Regions from separate parts of the Pseudazoarcus sp. NS36 genome, predicted to be linked through region 4. Evidence: predicted binding sites of a transcription regulator. Region 4 holds the regulator's gene; each other region holds the start of a gene.

The links. The regulator FliA, encoded in region 4, starts transcription of late flagellar genes. The targets are predictions, from matches to a motif close to CTAAAGTTNNNNNNNNNNNNGCCGNTA.
Region 1: AC6H0R_RS04305 (flagellin N-terminal helical domain-containing protein) is a predicted target of FliA. The motif match lies at 1,306-1,332, and genes of this name have one in related genera.
Region 2: motA (flagellar motor stator protein MotA) is a predicted target of FliA. The motif match lies at 1,782-1,808, and genes of this name have one in related genera.
Region 3: flgM (flagellar biosynthesis anti-sigma factor FlgM) is a predicted target of FliA. The motif match lies at 1,943-1,969, and genes of this name have one in related genera.

What each region holds. Positions count from the first base shown of each region.
Region 1 covers NZ_BAAKJA010000002.1:248,146-251,703, reverse strand. Annotated here, with positions in the region: gene AC6H0R_RS04305 (flagellin N-terminal helical domain-containing protein) at 1-1,222, opposite strand, end outside; gene AC6H0R_RS04300 (GGDEF domain-containing protein) at 1,537-3,324, opposite strand; gene AC6H0R_RS04295 (DUF2868 domain-containing protein) at 3,435-3,558, shown strand, end outside.
Region 2 covers NZ_BAAKJA010000001.1:260,594-264,151, reverse strand. Annotated here, with positions in the region: gene AC6H0R_RS01250 (sensor domain-containing diguanylate cyclase) at 1-711, shown strand, start outside; gene flhD (flagellar transcriptional regulator FlhD) at 832-1,149, shown strand; gene flhC (flagellar transcriptional regulator FlhC) at 1,160-1,732, shown strand; gene motA (flagellar motor stator protein MotA) at 1,881-2,735, shown strand; gene motB (flagellar motor protein MotB) at 2,783-3,558, shown strand, end outside.
Region 3 covers NZ_BAAKJA010000002.1:284,745-288,302, reverse strand. Annotated here, with positions in the region: gene AC6H0R_RS04500 (DNA topoisomerase IV subunit B) at 1-1,024, opposite strand, end outside; gene AC6H0R_RS04495 (flagella synthesis protein FlgN) at 1,119-1,592, opposite strand; gene flgM (flagellar biosynthesis anti-sigma factor FlgM) at 1,589-1,897, opposite strand; gene flgA (flagellar basal body P-ring formation chaperone FlgA) at 2,067-2,753, opposite strand; gene flgB (flagellar basal body rod protein FlgB) at 3,046-3,450, shown strand; gene flgC (flagellar basal body rod protein FlgC) at 3,468-3,558, shown strand, end outside.
Region 4 covers NZ_BAAKJA010000006.1:98,203-101,760, forward strand. Annotated here, with positions in the region: gene flhF (flagellar biosynthesis GTPase FlhF) at 1-618, shown strand, start outside; gene AC6H0R_RS10705 (MinD/ParA family ATP-binding protein) at 632-1,435, shown strand; gene AC6H0R_RS10710 (RNA polymerase sigma factor FliA) at 1,560-2,324, shown strand; gene AC6H0R_RS10715 (flagellar motor protein) at 2,336-3,076, shown strand; gene motD (flagellar motor protein MotD) at 3,084-3,558, shown strand, end outside.

The DNA.
Region 1 (3,558 bases), on a different contig from region 4:
TGCGGATCTCGATGTCGTTGCCGGACAGCTCGACCGTGTAGGTGCCCGGCGCTGCGGCGTTCAGCGCAGTCTGGATGCCGCCGGCGAACGTCGCCACGTCAGCGTCAAGGTCGGTGGTGAGGGAAACCGCGATGCCGTCGATCTGGAACTGGGCGCCGACTGCGCCGCCGGCCTGACCAGCATCATTCACGAAGCCTGCAGCGGTGGCGTTCGCATCGACTGCGGAAATTGCCACTGCTTCGGGGTTGCCGGCGTTCTCGAAGCGGATGTTGCCATCGCCGTCAACAGTGACGGTGGTGGTCGCAAGATCGCCCGCGCCTGCCTGCACTTGGGCCTCAATGGCCGCGGCGAGACCCGTTGCATCGGTGTAGTCCGCATTCAGGGTGATGCCGATGGTGTTGCCGTCGACCGTGACATCGAACTGAGCGAGGTCTGCGCCAGAGTAGTCAAAGTTGGTAACCGTCTGGATGTTGGTGCCGTCTTGCGTGGCGTTGGCGCCGGTCGCAAAGTCGGCATTCGCCGGAACCAGGGTGAGCGTGTCGCTGACGCCAGTGTCGCCGAACAGGCGGTTGGAGGCGGAAACGGTCAGGCTGCCATCGACCGAGCCGGCGGTGCCGAACGTCAGGGAGCTCGGCGCAACCGTGTTGCTGCCACCGGTCGAGGAGGCGCCGATCGCGCCGGCCGTGGTGGTGGTAGCAACCTGGCCGATCGCGGACAGACGGGTGCTGGCGCTGGCGCCGAGGTTCAGGCTGATCGACTGGCCGGCTTCGGCACCGATCTGGAAGGTGGCGCTGCCGAAGCTGCCGTCAAGCAGTTTGCGGCCGTTGAAGGCGGTCTGCGAAGCAACGCGGTCGATTTCGGCCAGGCGCTGTTGAACCTCGAGGTCCAGCGCGGCGCGGTCGGACTCGCTGTTGGTGGCGTTGGCCGACTGGACGGCGAGTTCGCGGATACGCTGCAGGTTGGTAGTGACTTCGGCCAGCGCGCTCTCACCGACCTGGGCCAGGGAGATACCGTCGTTGGCGTTGCGGATGGCCTGGTTGATACCGCGGATCTGGGTGGTGAAACGCTCCGAAATCGCGAGGCCGGCGGCGTCGTCTTTCGCGCTGTTGATGCGAAGACCCGAGGACAGGCGCTGCAGCGAGGTCGCGAGCGAGCTCTGCGACGACTGCAGGTTGCGTTGGGCGTTGAGCGAAGCGACGTTGGTGTTGATTACCTGAGACATTCTTCTTCTCCTTCGAGAAAGAGGGGTTGGTTATCCCGGCCGCTTGATCCGCTGAGGCTCGATCTGCCTGCCGATGATTCAATTAACGGCCGGCGGCGGAAAAACTTTAGGGTGTTGAGGCGGGAAATTTTGATGTTCGCCCTGCGCACCCCGACGGATTGCCGCCGCCGGCGGTCAGCCCGATGTTTCCGGTCTGGCCACGGATGAGTTAACGGCAATTGGCGGGAAGTCTTTAGGTATTCAAACCCCGAATCGCAGGGCGCAGTGGTGCAGTGCATCCGCCTTTGCAGCGGAGCAGGGGGTGAGGCAGGGGGCTAGATCGCGACGAGGACGCGGTTCTTGCCGGCGCGCTTGGCGGCGTACATGGCCTTGTCGGCGCGGTCGATGGCGTCGTGGGCGGTGCTGTCGGGGAGTACGCGGGCAATGCCGGCACTGAAGGTGATCAGGACGCGGCTGTTGTCGGCCAGAAAGATGTGAGTGGTCAGCGCGCGCTGCAGGCGCGTCATGATCTGGGTGGCCTGTTCTTCGTCTGCGTCGGGCAGCAGCACGAGGAACTCCTCGCCGCCGAGGCGGCCGATGATGTCTTCCTGGCGCAGGGCGCCGCGGGCAACGTCGGCGAGGTGGCGCAAGGCCTCGTCGCCGGTACGGTGGCCGAAGGTGTCGTTGAGCTGTTTGAAATTGTCGAGATCCAGCAGGCCGACGCACATCGTCAGGCTTTGGCGGCGCATGCGCGCGATCTCGCGCTCGAGTGCCTCGTCCAGTCCCTTGCGGTTGAGCACGCCGGTGAGCGGGTCGAAGCGCACCAGTTCGCTGGTCTCGTCGAGTTCGCGCTGCAGTCGGGTGATGAGGGAGTTGGCGGCGTCGACCTGTTCGCGCAGGGCGCCGATTTCGGCGCTGGAGCGCTCGGTGGTTTCCTTGACGGCCTGTGTTTCTGCCAGCAGGCGTTCGACGACATCGCTGAGCTGATTGACGTCGTCGGCGCTGCGGATGCGTTCGGCGCATTCGGTGAGGGTCTGCTGGTAGGCGCCGGTGGACTCGTTGAGCCCGGCCAGCCGGTCCACAAAGCCGACGAGCATGCTCTTGAGGCGTTCCTGCGCGTCGGTGAGCTGGCGCTTGAGGTGCTTCTGCTTGTCGATGACGTCACGCAGGCGACGTTCCAGGTCGTCGAGCGCGCGAATGTCGAGCGGCATGTCGAACATGCGGCCAAGCGCTGCGACCTGGCCATGCAGCCACTGGTCGTCGATGACCAGCTCGCCGATGTTGTCCACGATGAGGCGCAGCAGATTGAGCAGGGCCCCGCGGATGGCGCGCTGGTCCTCGCCGGCCCATTCGAGCTGCGCGGCGAAGGTGCGCAGGCGGGCGGCAATGCTCTCGTCGGGTTGGTCCTGTTGCGCGGCCGAGGCAATCGAGGTGGCGAGTTGCAGGGCTTCGGCAATCAGGGCTGCGTTGTCGGCCAGCAGCGGGACGACTCCGCGTTGCAACAGCACCACCAGCCATTGGGCGAACGGGGTGTCGCCCGCAGACGGCGCGGCCTCTTCGGTCGGACGGCTGGCGCGACGTTCGACGACCGGGGTCGGGGTGTCTTCCGTGCCGGCTTCGGCAAATTCTGTGCGCGAGTCGCCCAGTGGTTCTCGCTGCCAACCCTGCACCAGCCCGCGCAGACGAGCAAAGAGCAGGTCTGCGTTATTGGCGTTGGCGCTCAGCACGTGGTCGAGCGAGGCCAGCTTGCGTGCGCGGGTGAGGCGCTGGTGGGGCGTGTCGATCTGGCCCATCAGTTCGCGCAGCAGCGCGCTCCACGCGGGCGGGGCGTCAGGCAAGGCGGCCAGGCTGGCGTGCAGGGCGTTGCCGATGGCAGTCCAGTCAGTACTGTCGATGGCGTCGTCGAACTGGTTGGCCAGGCGCACGCGCTCCTGGGTGTCGCGCGGCAGTGCGGACGCGATGCGGCGCAGTTCCGGAGAGGGGAAGGGCGTATCAGCGAGCGTGCCGGAGATTTCGTGATAGAGCTCGCGAAAATTGTCCGGCGTGGGCGGAATGCGGCGCTGCGCCAGTTGCCTGAGCGTTTCGCGTGCGATGTCCAGAGGTTGTAGCGGGAGCTTGCTCATGTCATTCCATGTGCGTGCTGACGAGAGAAGTATAACCGGCGGCGATCCTGTCTGCGCTGGCGTCTCGGCTATGCTATGGGCTCGATTCAGCCGGATTTGATCTGCGTCATATGCTGCCCGATTCTCCTCTCTCCTTTGAAGCTCGCTGGTTGGCCGAGGCCGTGCGCCTGCACGAACGCGCGCAAGGCAGGGTCGTCGATGCTGCGGTAATGGTGGCGGCGCGCAGCGAGGCGG
Region 2 (3,558 bases), on a different contig from region 4:
GTGGTCGAGCGCAGCGATGAGGCCCTGGTCGTGCTGCTGGAGGCTGGCGGCGACGATGCGGTGCCGATGGATGTGGTGCCGCGGCTGCTTCAAGCGCGTCTGCGGGCAGGTCTGCGCGAAGTGCGCCTGCAGCGTGAGCTGGAGCATGATCGTCAGGAACTGCATGGCTTTGCGGCGCAATTGGCGATCACCAACCGGCGCTTGCAGGACATGGCGCTGACCGACCCGCTGACGGGGTTCCACAATCGCCGCTATGCCATGAACCGCCTTGAGCAGGAATGGGCGGTAGCCGAGCGCAGCGGCCGACCGCTGTCGTGCTTGGCAATCGACGTCGATTACCTCAAGGAGATCAATGATCGCTTCGGTCATGACGCCGGCGATGCGGCTCTGACGCATGTGGCGCATACGCTGCGCAAGGCCTTGCGCGTGCATGACGTGATCTGCCGCATTGGTGGCGACGAGTTTCTGGTCATCTGTCCCGGTGCGGATCTGGAGTCCGTGCGGGCGGGCGCGGAGCGCGCGCGTCGTGCCGTACGTGAAACGCCGCTCGATTTTGCGGGGGTGCTGGCGCCCTTGAGCGTGAGCATCGGAGCTGCCGAACTGCGTCCTGACGTGGAGAATGCGGCGGCCTTGATCAAGCTGGCCGACCAGGGGGCTTATGTGTCGAAACAGGGTGGTCGCAATGCGATTCACGCTGTTCAGCAGCCCTGATCCGCGCTGCTCAACCCTGATGCTGCTGTGGCTTTTTTGCCAAGCGCGGATGTATCCGGTTGTGTTTGGTGAGAAATCACTTTAAGTTCGGGCCGTACGCATTTAAAAGTGCCGACATAGTTGAAGCGAAGCGATTACCAGGACGAAATCCGCGAACTCAATCTTGCGTATCTGATGCTCGCGCAGAAGATGCTGCGTGAGGATCGTGAGACCGCAATGTTCCGGCTCGGTATCAGCGATGCAGTGGCTGATCTGCTGATCGCGATGTCGGCTGCACGCCTGGTACGCATGGCCAGCAGTCAGATGGTGTTGCCGGCGTTTCGCTTTGACGACGTATTGCTTGCGGGGCTGCTCGCAGGGGAAGGAAGGGATGCCGCCAGCTCGAGCATCCACGCCGCCATCGTGGCGGCCAGCAAACCGACGGATGAATCGTCGTGAGGAACCGGAAATGAAGAACAAGAGCGTGATTGCTGATGCCGAGGACGTCCGTCGGGCCGTCGAGATGGTGAGCCTGGGGGCTCGCATGCAGATGCTGGAGGCCGAAACCGGTCTCAGTCGTGAGCGTTTGCTCAAGATCTACAAGGAGGTGCGCGGCATGTCGCCTCCCAAGGGCATGCTGCCGTTCTCTACAGACTGGTTCATGGCCTGGCAGCCGAACGTGCATGGTTCGCTGTTCATGGCCTTTCACGCTTATTTCCGTCAGCGTCCGGGCCTCAGCGGGCTGGATGCCGTGATCAAGGCCTACCACCTGTATCTGGATCACATCGACGCCGCTGCGCTGGAGCCGGTGTTGAGTATCACGCGGGCGTGGACGCTGGTGCGCTTCTTCGATGCCGACATGATGCAGCTCGCGCAGTGCGGCAGCTGCGGCGGCAAGTACGTCGCCCATGCCTATGACCCGGTGCACGATTACACCTGCGGTCTGTGCAACATGCCTTCACGCGCTGGCAAGGGCAAGAAGCAGGGCAAGGTCAGCATCAATGCGCGCGCCGTACGCGGTCAGGCAGCGCTGGTGGACTGATCATCTGCCGGTTCGTTAAAAAAAGCCGCCTTCGGGCGGCTTTTTTTGGGTCAAGTTTCCACGGGTACTACCGTTACTTTAAGATACCGTTCCCGGCTAGGCGTGCGCTCCGGGGTTTGTTTGTGCATGTAGCGGTCGAGGTGTCTGGGTGCTTCTACTCGTCGGATATGTAATCGTTCTGTTGTCCTCGATCGGCACCTATGCGGTGCACGGCAGCCTGATGGCCCTATGGGTGCCGCTGGAGTACATCGCCATCTTCGGTCTGATGGTCGGTGGCTTCGTCGCCGGCAACTCGCCCCGCATCATGAAATCCACCCTTGGAGCGCTGCCCAGCGTGCTCAAGGGGCAGCGCTACAACAAGGCGCTGTACATGAACCTGCTGGCGTTGATGTACGAGGTGCTGGCCAAGGTTCGCAAGGAAGGCCTCATGGCCATCGAGGCCGACATCGAGAATCCAGAGTCGAGCACGCTGTTCTCCAAATATCCTGACGTGGTGGCTGACCACCACGCTGTCGAGTTCCTCACCGACTACCTGCGCATGATGGTTGGCGGCAACCTCAATGCCTTCGAGATCGAAGCCTTGATGGACGTCGAGATTGAAACCCACCACCATGAGGCACAGGCACCCTCCGACGTGATGGCCAAGGTCGGTGACGCGCTGCCGGCCTTCGGTATTGTCGTGGCGGTGATGGGGGTGGTTAACGTCATGGGCTCGGTGGGTGAGCCCCCCGCAGTACTGGGCAAGATGTTGGGTGGGGCGTTGGTCGGTACCTTCCTCGGCATCCTGCTTTCATACGGATTTGTGCAGCCCATCTCCAGCCAGCTCGCGCAGCGCGTGGAGGCGGAAGGCAAGGTGTACCAGTGCATCAAGGTCGTGCTGCTGGCCAGCATGAATGGCTATGCGCCGCAGGTTGCAGTGGAATTCGGCCGTAAAGTGCTGTTTGCCGCTGACCGTCCGAGCTTCCTCGAGCTTGAGGAAGACATCAAGAGCCGCAAGAAGTGAACATGAGCGACGTGCGTCGGACTTCTTCCGCGACGTCGGCCTGAGCGATGAGCGACGATACCCAGCAGCCAATCGTTGTCCGCCGTGTGAACAAGGGCGGACATGGAGGCCACCACGGCGGGGCGTGGAAGATCGCGTATGCCGACTTCGTGACGGCGATGATGGCCTTCTTCCTGCTGTTGTGGCTGCTGGGTTCCACCGCGGACGGTGACCTCAAGGGTATTGCCGATTTCTTTCAGAGTCCGCTCAAAGTCTCCCAGAGTGGCGGCAGCGGCGCAGGTGACAGTTCCAGCATCATTCCCGGCGGAGGCGAGGACCTTTCGCGCTCGGTCGGTCAGGTCAAGCGCGGTGACGTGGAGCCGCAGCGCCGCATGATCAACCTCGAGGCCGCGCGCGCGCGCGAAGCCGTGCCGGTGGATATCGAGGGACAGGATTCGCGCGAGCGCGCGCGACTGGTGAGCATGAAGGGGCGCATCGAGGCCCTGATCGAGGCCAACCCCAATCTGCGTGCTTTTCGCGACCAGATCCTGATCGACATCACGCCGGAGGGCTTGCGCGTGCAGATCGTCGACGAGCAGAACCGGCCGATGTTCGACCTCTCGAGTGCTGAGTTGCGTCCACATACGCGCGAGTTGTTGCGCGCCATCGGACGCGCGCTCAACGACTTGCCCAACCGTTTGAGCCTGTCCGGCCATACCGATGCCAAGCCGTTTCCGGGTGGAGACCGCGGTTTCTCCAACTGGGAATTGTCGGCCAACCGGGCCAATGCCTCGCGCCGTGAGTTGATTTCCGGAGGCCTGGATCCGGCAAAGGTGCTACGCGT
Region 3 (3,558 bases), on a different contig from region 4:
ACTGGGGGTCGAGCAGGCGGGCGGAGAGCACGAAGCTCATGCGCGAACACACATCTTCCTGCTGCAGCTTGACGCCGCGGGGCAGCAGGGCGTGGTGCTCGATGAAGGTCTTGACCGCCTCGAACACGCCGGCGCGCAGGCCGGATTCATGGGTGCCGCCGGCCACCGTCGGAATCAGGTTTACGTAGGATTCGCTCGGCACGGCGTACTCGAACCAGGCAATCGCCCAGGCCGCGCCTTCACCGGCTGCGTAGCTGGCGTCATCGCGGCCGGCGTAGGACTCGGCGGTGTAGATCGGTGCGACCGGTTCCTGCTCACCGGCGACTTCGCGCATGTAGCCGGCCAGGCCTTCGGGGTAGCTCCAGGTCTTCGACAGCGCCGGTCCGTTGGCCTGTTCGGTGTCGAGGCGTACTGAAACGCCGGGCAGCAGCACCGCTTTGCTGCGCAGCAGACGTTCGAGTTCGTTGAGCGGTACACGCGGCGCTTCGAAGTATTTCGGGTCTGGCCACACGCGCACCCGTGTGCCGCTCTGGCGGCCGCACTCGCCTTCGACGCGGATCTGGCCGATGTGCTCGCCGCCGTCGGCGAAATCAATACGGTGGATCTTGCCCTCGCGCTTGACCTCAAGCTCTACGCGCGTCGACAGCGCATTGGTCACCGCCACACCGACGCCGTGCAGGCCGCCGGAGAAGGCATAGGCGCTGTTGCCCTCGCGCTTGTCGAACTTGCCGCCCGCGTGCAGCCGGGTATAGGCCAGCACCACCACCGGCACGCCTTCCTCGGGGTGCAGGCCGACCGGGATGCCGCGGCCGTCGTCGGCCACCGTAACCGAGCCGTCCAGATGCAGCGTGACGTGGATCTTCTTGGCGAAGCCGCCGAGCGCCTCGTCGGCGGCGTTGTCGATGACTTCCTGGATGATGTGGGCGGGCGAGTCGGTGCGGGTGTACATGCCCGGGCGTTCGCGCACCGGCTCCAGTCCCTTGAGGACGCGGAAGGAGGATTCGTCGTAGGTCTTGCCTGTCATGGATGCTTGCGAGGGTCCGTGGGATGGCGGCGCACAAGCATAACCGCTGCGGGGGCGGGGTGCCTACCGCAAGGCATGAAACGGGATGCGGGAATCAGGCGCTGCCGAGGTGGCGGCCGCGGCCGCTCGGGCGCGGGCTGCCGTCCGCGTCATACAGCGAAGGCTGATCGGCAACAGAGAGCAGGACGGACAGTGCCGCCTGGTTGTTCTGCATGCGCTCCTGGATGAGCTTGCCGTTGAGTTCGTTCAGCGACTTCACTTCGGCGCCGATGTCGAGAATGCTGTCCCAGCGCGTGAGTACGTCGGGCAGGCCTTCGCAGATCTGGCGGATGGATTCGGCGGACGGGGCGATGCCGTGCTGGCCGAGCAGCATGCTCAGCGCGTCGTGCTGGCGCTGCAGTTGCTGATGGAGGGCAGATTTCTTCGGGGTGAGCGAGATCAGCGCTTCGGTGTCGCCGGCGATGAGCAGGGCCTGCTCGCGCTGCAGCAGTTCGCGAAAGCGCTCCAGCGACGCGAGTTCGGCGTCGATGGCTTGAGCGAATCGTACGCGGGCGGTGGCGGGGATCATGCCTTGCCGGCGTTGCCCAGCATTTCGCGGACACTGTTGAGCAGGCCGTCGGCGATACGGTTGGCGTCCATCTTGAAGCGGCCTTCGCTGATGGCCTGACGGATTTCGTCAACGCGCGCCTGATCGACCGCCGGGGTTGCGGCGGCTGCGGCTTCGGCCTTGGCGAGGCTGGACGACAACGGTGACAGTTCAACCGTGCCCGACTGTCCGGCGCCACTGCCTTGCGGCGCGGGGCTGGCGGGTTTGGCGCGATTCTCACCCGCGAGCGGGGAGCTGACGCCTTTGCTGGTTCCTTCGATCTTCACGTGTGTACTCCAGTGAGGGCGGCCCGAATGGGTTCCTGATGTAGTGGACGGCAGCCCTGCAGAAAACTTTAGCGAATTAAATTTTTTGTTTTTTTGCGCATGCGTGGATGCCTTGCGTTCATCCGCGCTGCGACGCCGTCACAACGGCCCCAATGATCGCACACCGGCTTCAGAAACGCAGTTCCACCACGCCGCCTGCCCGTGCGACACCGTTGACGATGCTGCCGTTGGGCAGGCGTACGCGCACGCTTTCGCCGTCGGCGGCGCGGCCGAGGGCACGGCCTTCTCCGCCGATCTCAAAGCCGCTGCCGATACCGACGATCTTCACGGTCTGACCCGATTCCACCGCAGGCGGCAGCCGCAGGTGTTCTTCACGCAGGGGGCTGCCGGCGGCGATGCCGCGGCTGGTGCGTACCCCGATGGCGCGCGATGGATCACTCAGTACCTTGCCGGACTGGGCGGCCAGATCGCCACGCTCCAGGCGCAGATCCTGCGGGCCGATGGTCTGTCCCGGGCGCAGGCCATTGCGCGCCACCACGTAGTCCGCAATGACCTTCACGCGCGCCGGCAGATATACCGTCCAGTTCGCCGGCGAGGTACAGCGCACGCCCACGCTGAGCTGGCCCCAGGCGATTGCTCCGGACGGCAGAAACGCCTCTGGCGCAGCGCAGGGCGGCAGTTGGTTGGCCGGGGCGAGCACACCGACCTCCAGTTCGATCTCGCCGGGCAGGCCATGTGTTTCGCGTTCGAGCAGGGCACGCACGGCGGCTTCCACCGGGGCAGAGGCTTGTTGGGCCGGGGCGCCAACGGGCAGGGCGCAGGCACAGGCGAACAGGAGGCAGGCGAATCGATTCATGGCGGCATTGCATCACGTGGTCGGCACATCGGCAAGGCACGGAGCTTGCAAGTGGCGTGCCGTGCCGGCCCGTGCGGTCTGCGTGTCGGCAGTGGGTGACGACAACCGGCAAAGACTGCCGGCGGAGCGGCAAGGCAGCTGGCGAAAGCGGCGAAATTGGCCGGAAAAGCCGCCTCTTATCGGACGAAGAGCGAGCAGGGCACGGACATACGATGCTGGCACGAAAGCTGCAATAGGGCAGTTGTCCCTGACGGAAACATTTGACGGGACACCGAGATACGAGAGGTGAAGCATGAAAGCCATGCTCGATGACGCACTGCGGTTCCATCAGACCGCGCTGAATGTGCAAGCCCGCCGCCAGGAACTGCTGGCGTCGAACATCGCCAACGCTGACACGCCGAACTACAAGGCCAAGGACATTGATTTTCGCAGCGCACTGGCCGGCGCGATGGGTAAGCAGGGAGCGGCGCTGAACATGAAGACGACTTCTGCGGGACATTTGCCGGTGGCTGGTGCAACGCCCTTCGAGGGCCATATCGGCTTTCGTCAGGAGCTGCAGTCGGCGGTCGATGGCAACACCGTGAATATGGACGTCGAGCGCGCTGCCTATGCCGAGAACTCGCTGCACTACGAGGCCAGCGTGACCTTCATCAACGGCCTGCTGAACGGCATGCGTACCGCCATCACGGGCCAGTGAGCGAGGGAGGCTGAATCATGAGCATGTTCAACGTCTTCAATATCGCCGGCTCGGCGCTCAGTGCGCAGTCGCTGCGGCTGAACACGACGGCCTCCAACCTTGCCAACG
Region 4 (3,558 bases):
GGCAAGACCACCACCACCGCCAAGATCGCCGCGCGCTGCGTGATGCGCCATGGCGCCGACAAGATCGCACTGATCACCACCGACGGTTACCGCATCGGCGCGCAAGAGCAACTGCGCATCTACGGCCGCATTCTCGGCGTGCCGGTATTCCCGGTGCGTGACGCCTCCGACCTGCGCCAGACCATTGCCGAGCTGCGCGGCAAGCACATGATCCTGATCGACACGGTCGGCATGAGCCAGCGTGACGAAATGGTCATGAAGCAGGCCGCCATGCTCTCCGGCGCCGGCAACGTGCACCGCCTGCTGCTGCTCAATGCCACCGCCAGCGGTGAAACGCTTGATGACGTCATTGACGCCTGGAAGGGCCCGGATCTGGCCGGCTGCGTGCTGACCAAGGTCGACGAGGCCGTGTCGCTGGCGCCGGCTGTCGGTGCCGCGATTTCCAATGGACTGGAAGTGTTCTACGTCACCAACGGTCAGCGCGTGCCGGAAGACCTGCACCTGCCCAACCGCGCCTACCTGCTGCATCGCAGCCTCAACGCCCGCGTGCGTGATGCGGCGTGGAAACTCGATGCCGACGAGGCGGCGCTGAAGTTTGCCGCTGGTGCCGGTGCTTGAGCGGAGGCCCGACATGATCGACAGCCACGAAGATCAGGCAGCCGGTCTGCGCCGGCTGTTCCGACGCGCACCGCCCACGGTGGTTGCGCTGTACACCACCGGCCGCGAGCGTACGACTACCGCAGTGCGCACGGCCTTCCGTCTCGCGGCGCGTGCCGAGCGCGTGCTGATTCTGGATGAGGCGCGCGGCGAACATTCGCTGGCGCCGTCGCTGGGCGTGGCCGACGGCGGCGATCTGCTCGGCGTGCTGGGCGGACAGTGCGAAGCCGCCTCGCTGGTGCAGTCCGTGCCGGGGCTGGTTGGCCGCGTGCCGGTCAGTGCCGCCGCGCTGGCCTTGCCGCTGCTCGACGAAGAACGCCGCACACAACTTATCGATGCGCTGCGCAGCCTGCATCGCTACGCCGGCATCGTGCTGGTGCACGCCGACAGCGAGGAGGCGGCAGACCCGTCGCCCTTCGTGTTCGCCGCGCCGCGCCGCCTGCTGGTGGCCGAGGCCAGCCGCAGCGGTGCAATCGAAGCCTATTCGGTCATCAAGGCACTGGCTGCGGCCGGCGCCGGCTCGCTGCATGTGGCGGTGTCCGGCGCACGCTCGCGCAACGAGGCCAATGCCTTCTTCGACAGCCTCGACGCGCTGGTGCGCAAGCACGTTGGCGTGCCGCTGGCCTGGCTTGGCGAAGTCGAGCGCGACGATCTGGCCGGTGGGCTGACGGCCGATGTTGTCGAATCTTCGCCGCGCGAACCTGAGGCGGCTTTCCTGCGCCGCCTGGCATCGCTCAGTGGGGCGCGTCTCACGCCGCCACGCGGCGCGACGTTGTGAGGAAGAAGCGTCGATGCTGACCACTGCCCGAAAAGTCGCTGCACCCATCGGTCAAACCCGTGCTTCCGGCGTGCATAATGTCGGCAAGGGGCGGGTTGCGCCCCGCAACACCCGGGCTCTGTGGATGTACGACTCCGAAGGCAACCCCGACAAGGCACAACTGGTTGAGCTGTATGCACCACTGGTCAAGCGCATCGCCTATCACCTGATGGCGAAGCTGCCGGCCAGCGTGCAGCTCGACGACGTCATGCAGAACGGCATGATCGGCCTGCTCGATGCCGTCTCGCGTTACGAGGACGGCCTTGGTGCGCAGTTCGAGACCTACGCCGCGCAGCGTATCCGCGGCGCCATGCTCGACGGCCTGCGCGAAGATGACTGGATGCCGCGCAGCCTGCGTCGCGACATGCGCCGCGTGGAATCTGCCGTGCAGACGCTGGAACAACGCCTCGGGCGCCCGCCGTCCGAAACCGAGCTGGCCGATGAAGTCGGCGTGCCGCTGCCCGAGTACCAGCAGATCCTGCAGGACGCTCGCGGCCACCAGCTGGTGTATTTCGAGGATTTCAGCGGCAGCGAGGATGACGACTTCCTCGAACGTCACATCGTCGATCAGGACGCCAATCCGCTCGGCATGCTCGAAGACGCCGATCTGCGCCGCAATCTGGTCAAGGCCATTGAGGCCCTGCCCGAACGCGAACAGATGGTGATGAGCCTGTATTACGAGGAAGAACTCAACCTGCGCGAAATCGGCGAAGTGCTGGGCGTCACCGAATCACGCGTGTGTCAGTTGCACAGCCAGGCCGTGGCCCGCCTGCGCGCACACGTCTTCTCCGACGGGGCAGCCCCGTTGTCGGCCAAGCGGCGCGGTCGTCCGCCGCGCGCCAAGGTCTGAGCGGCTAGCCGATGGATCGCATCAGCCTGTTCGGCCTCGTTCTCGGTATTGCCGCGATTGTCGTCGGGCAGGTGCTGGAAGGCGGTCATGTTGCCTCCCTGTTCCAACCCACGGCCTTGCTCATCGTCATCGGCGGTACGCTCGGCGCCGTGATGCTGCAGAGCCCGTTCAAGGTCTTTGTCGAGGGTGCGCGCATGACCCGCTGGGTCTTCGTGCCGCCGCCCGAGCGTGGTGAAGAGCTCATCGGGCTGGTCACGCAATGGGGCACCATCGCCCGACGTGACGGCCTGCTGGCCCTGGAGCCGCGTATCGAACAACAGGACGATCCGTTTTTGCGGCGTGGCCTGCAGTTTCTGGTCGATGGCGTGGATCCGCAGCGCCTGCGCGAGCTGATGAACGTCGAGATCGACGCCTCCGAAGCCCAGATGAAACTCGGCGCCCGCGTGTGGGAAGCGGCCGGTGGTTATTCGCCGACCATCGGCATTCTGGGGGCCGTGCTGGGCCTGATCCACGTCATGGAAAACCTCTCCGAGCCCTCGCGGCTGGGCGCCGGCATTGCCGTGGCCTTTGTCGCCACCATCTACGGTGTGGGCTTTGCCAACCTGGTTTTCCTGCCGTTTGCCAAGAAGCTCATGGCGCACATCGGGCGCATCTCGGCCGAGCGCGAGATGATCGTCGACGCGCTGGTCGGCATCGGCAACGGCGAGAACCCGCGCATCATCGAAGCCCGCATGCGCGGCTATCTGGTGTGAGGGCGCCATGCCGCGCCAGCGCCAACGCCGCCAGCACGATGAGCATCCCGAGAATCACGAGCGCTGGCTGGTCTCCTACGCCGACTTCATCACGCTGCTGTTTGCCTTCTTTGTCGTGATGTATTCGCTGTCCTCGGTCAACGAGGGCAAATACCGCATCCTTTCCGATTCCCTGCTTTCCGCCTTTCGCAGCGTCTCCGTCAATCAGCCGAGTGAGCAGGTGGTGGTCGCGCCCTTCGTGGTGCCGGCGCGCCCGCAGCCGCCGGTGAGCCGCACCGACCGCGAACCGGCCAGCGGGCAGGGCGACCACGTCGAGCATATCCGCCGCATGGGCGAGAGCATTCGCCGCGCGCTCGAACCGCTCACGCGCACCGGTCAGGTGAACATCTCCGAGGGCGCTCACGGCATCACGGTAGAAGTGAATGCCAGCCTGCTGTTCCCGGCCGGTGAAACCAGCTTGCAGCCCGCCGCCCAGTCACCGC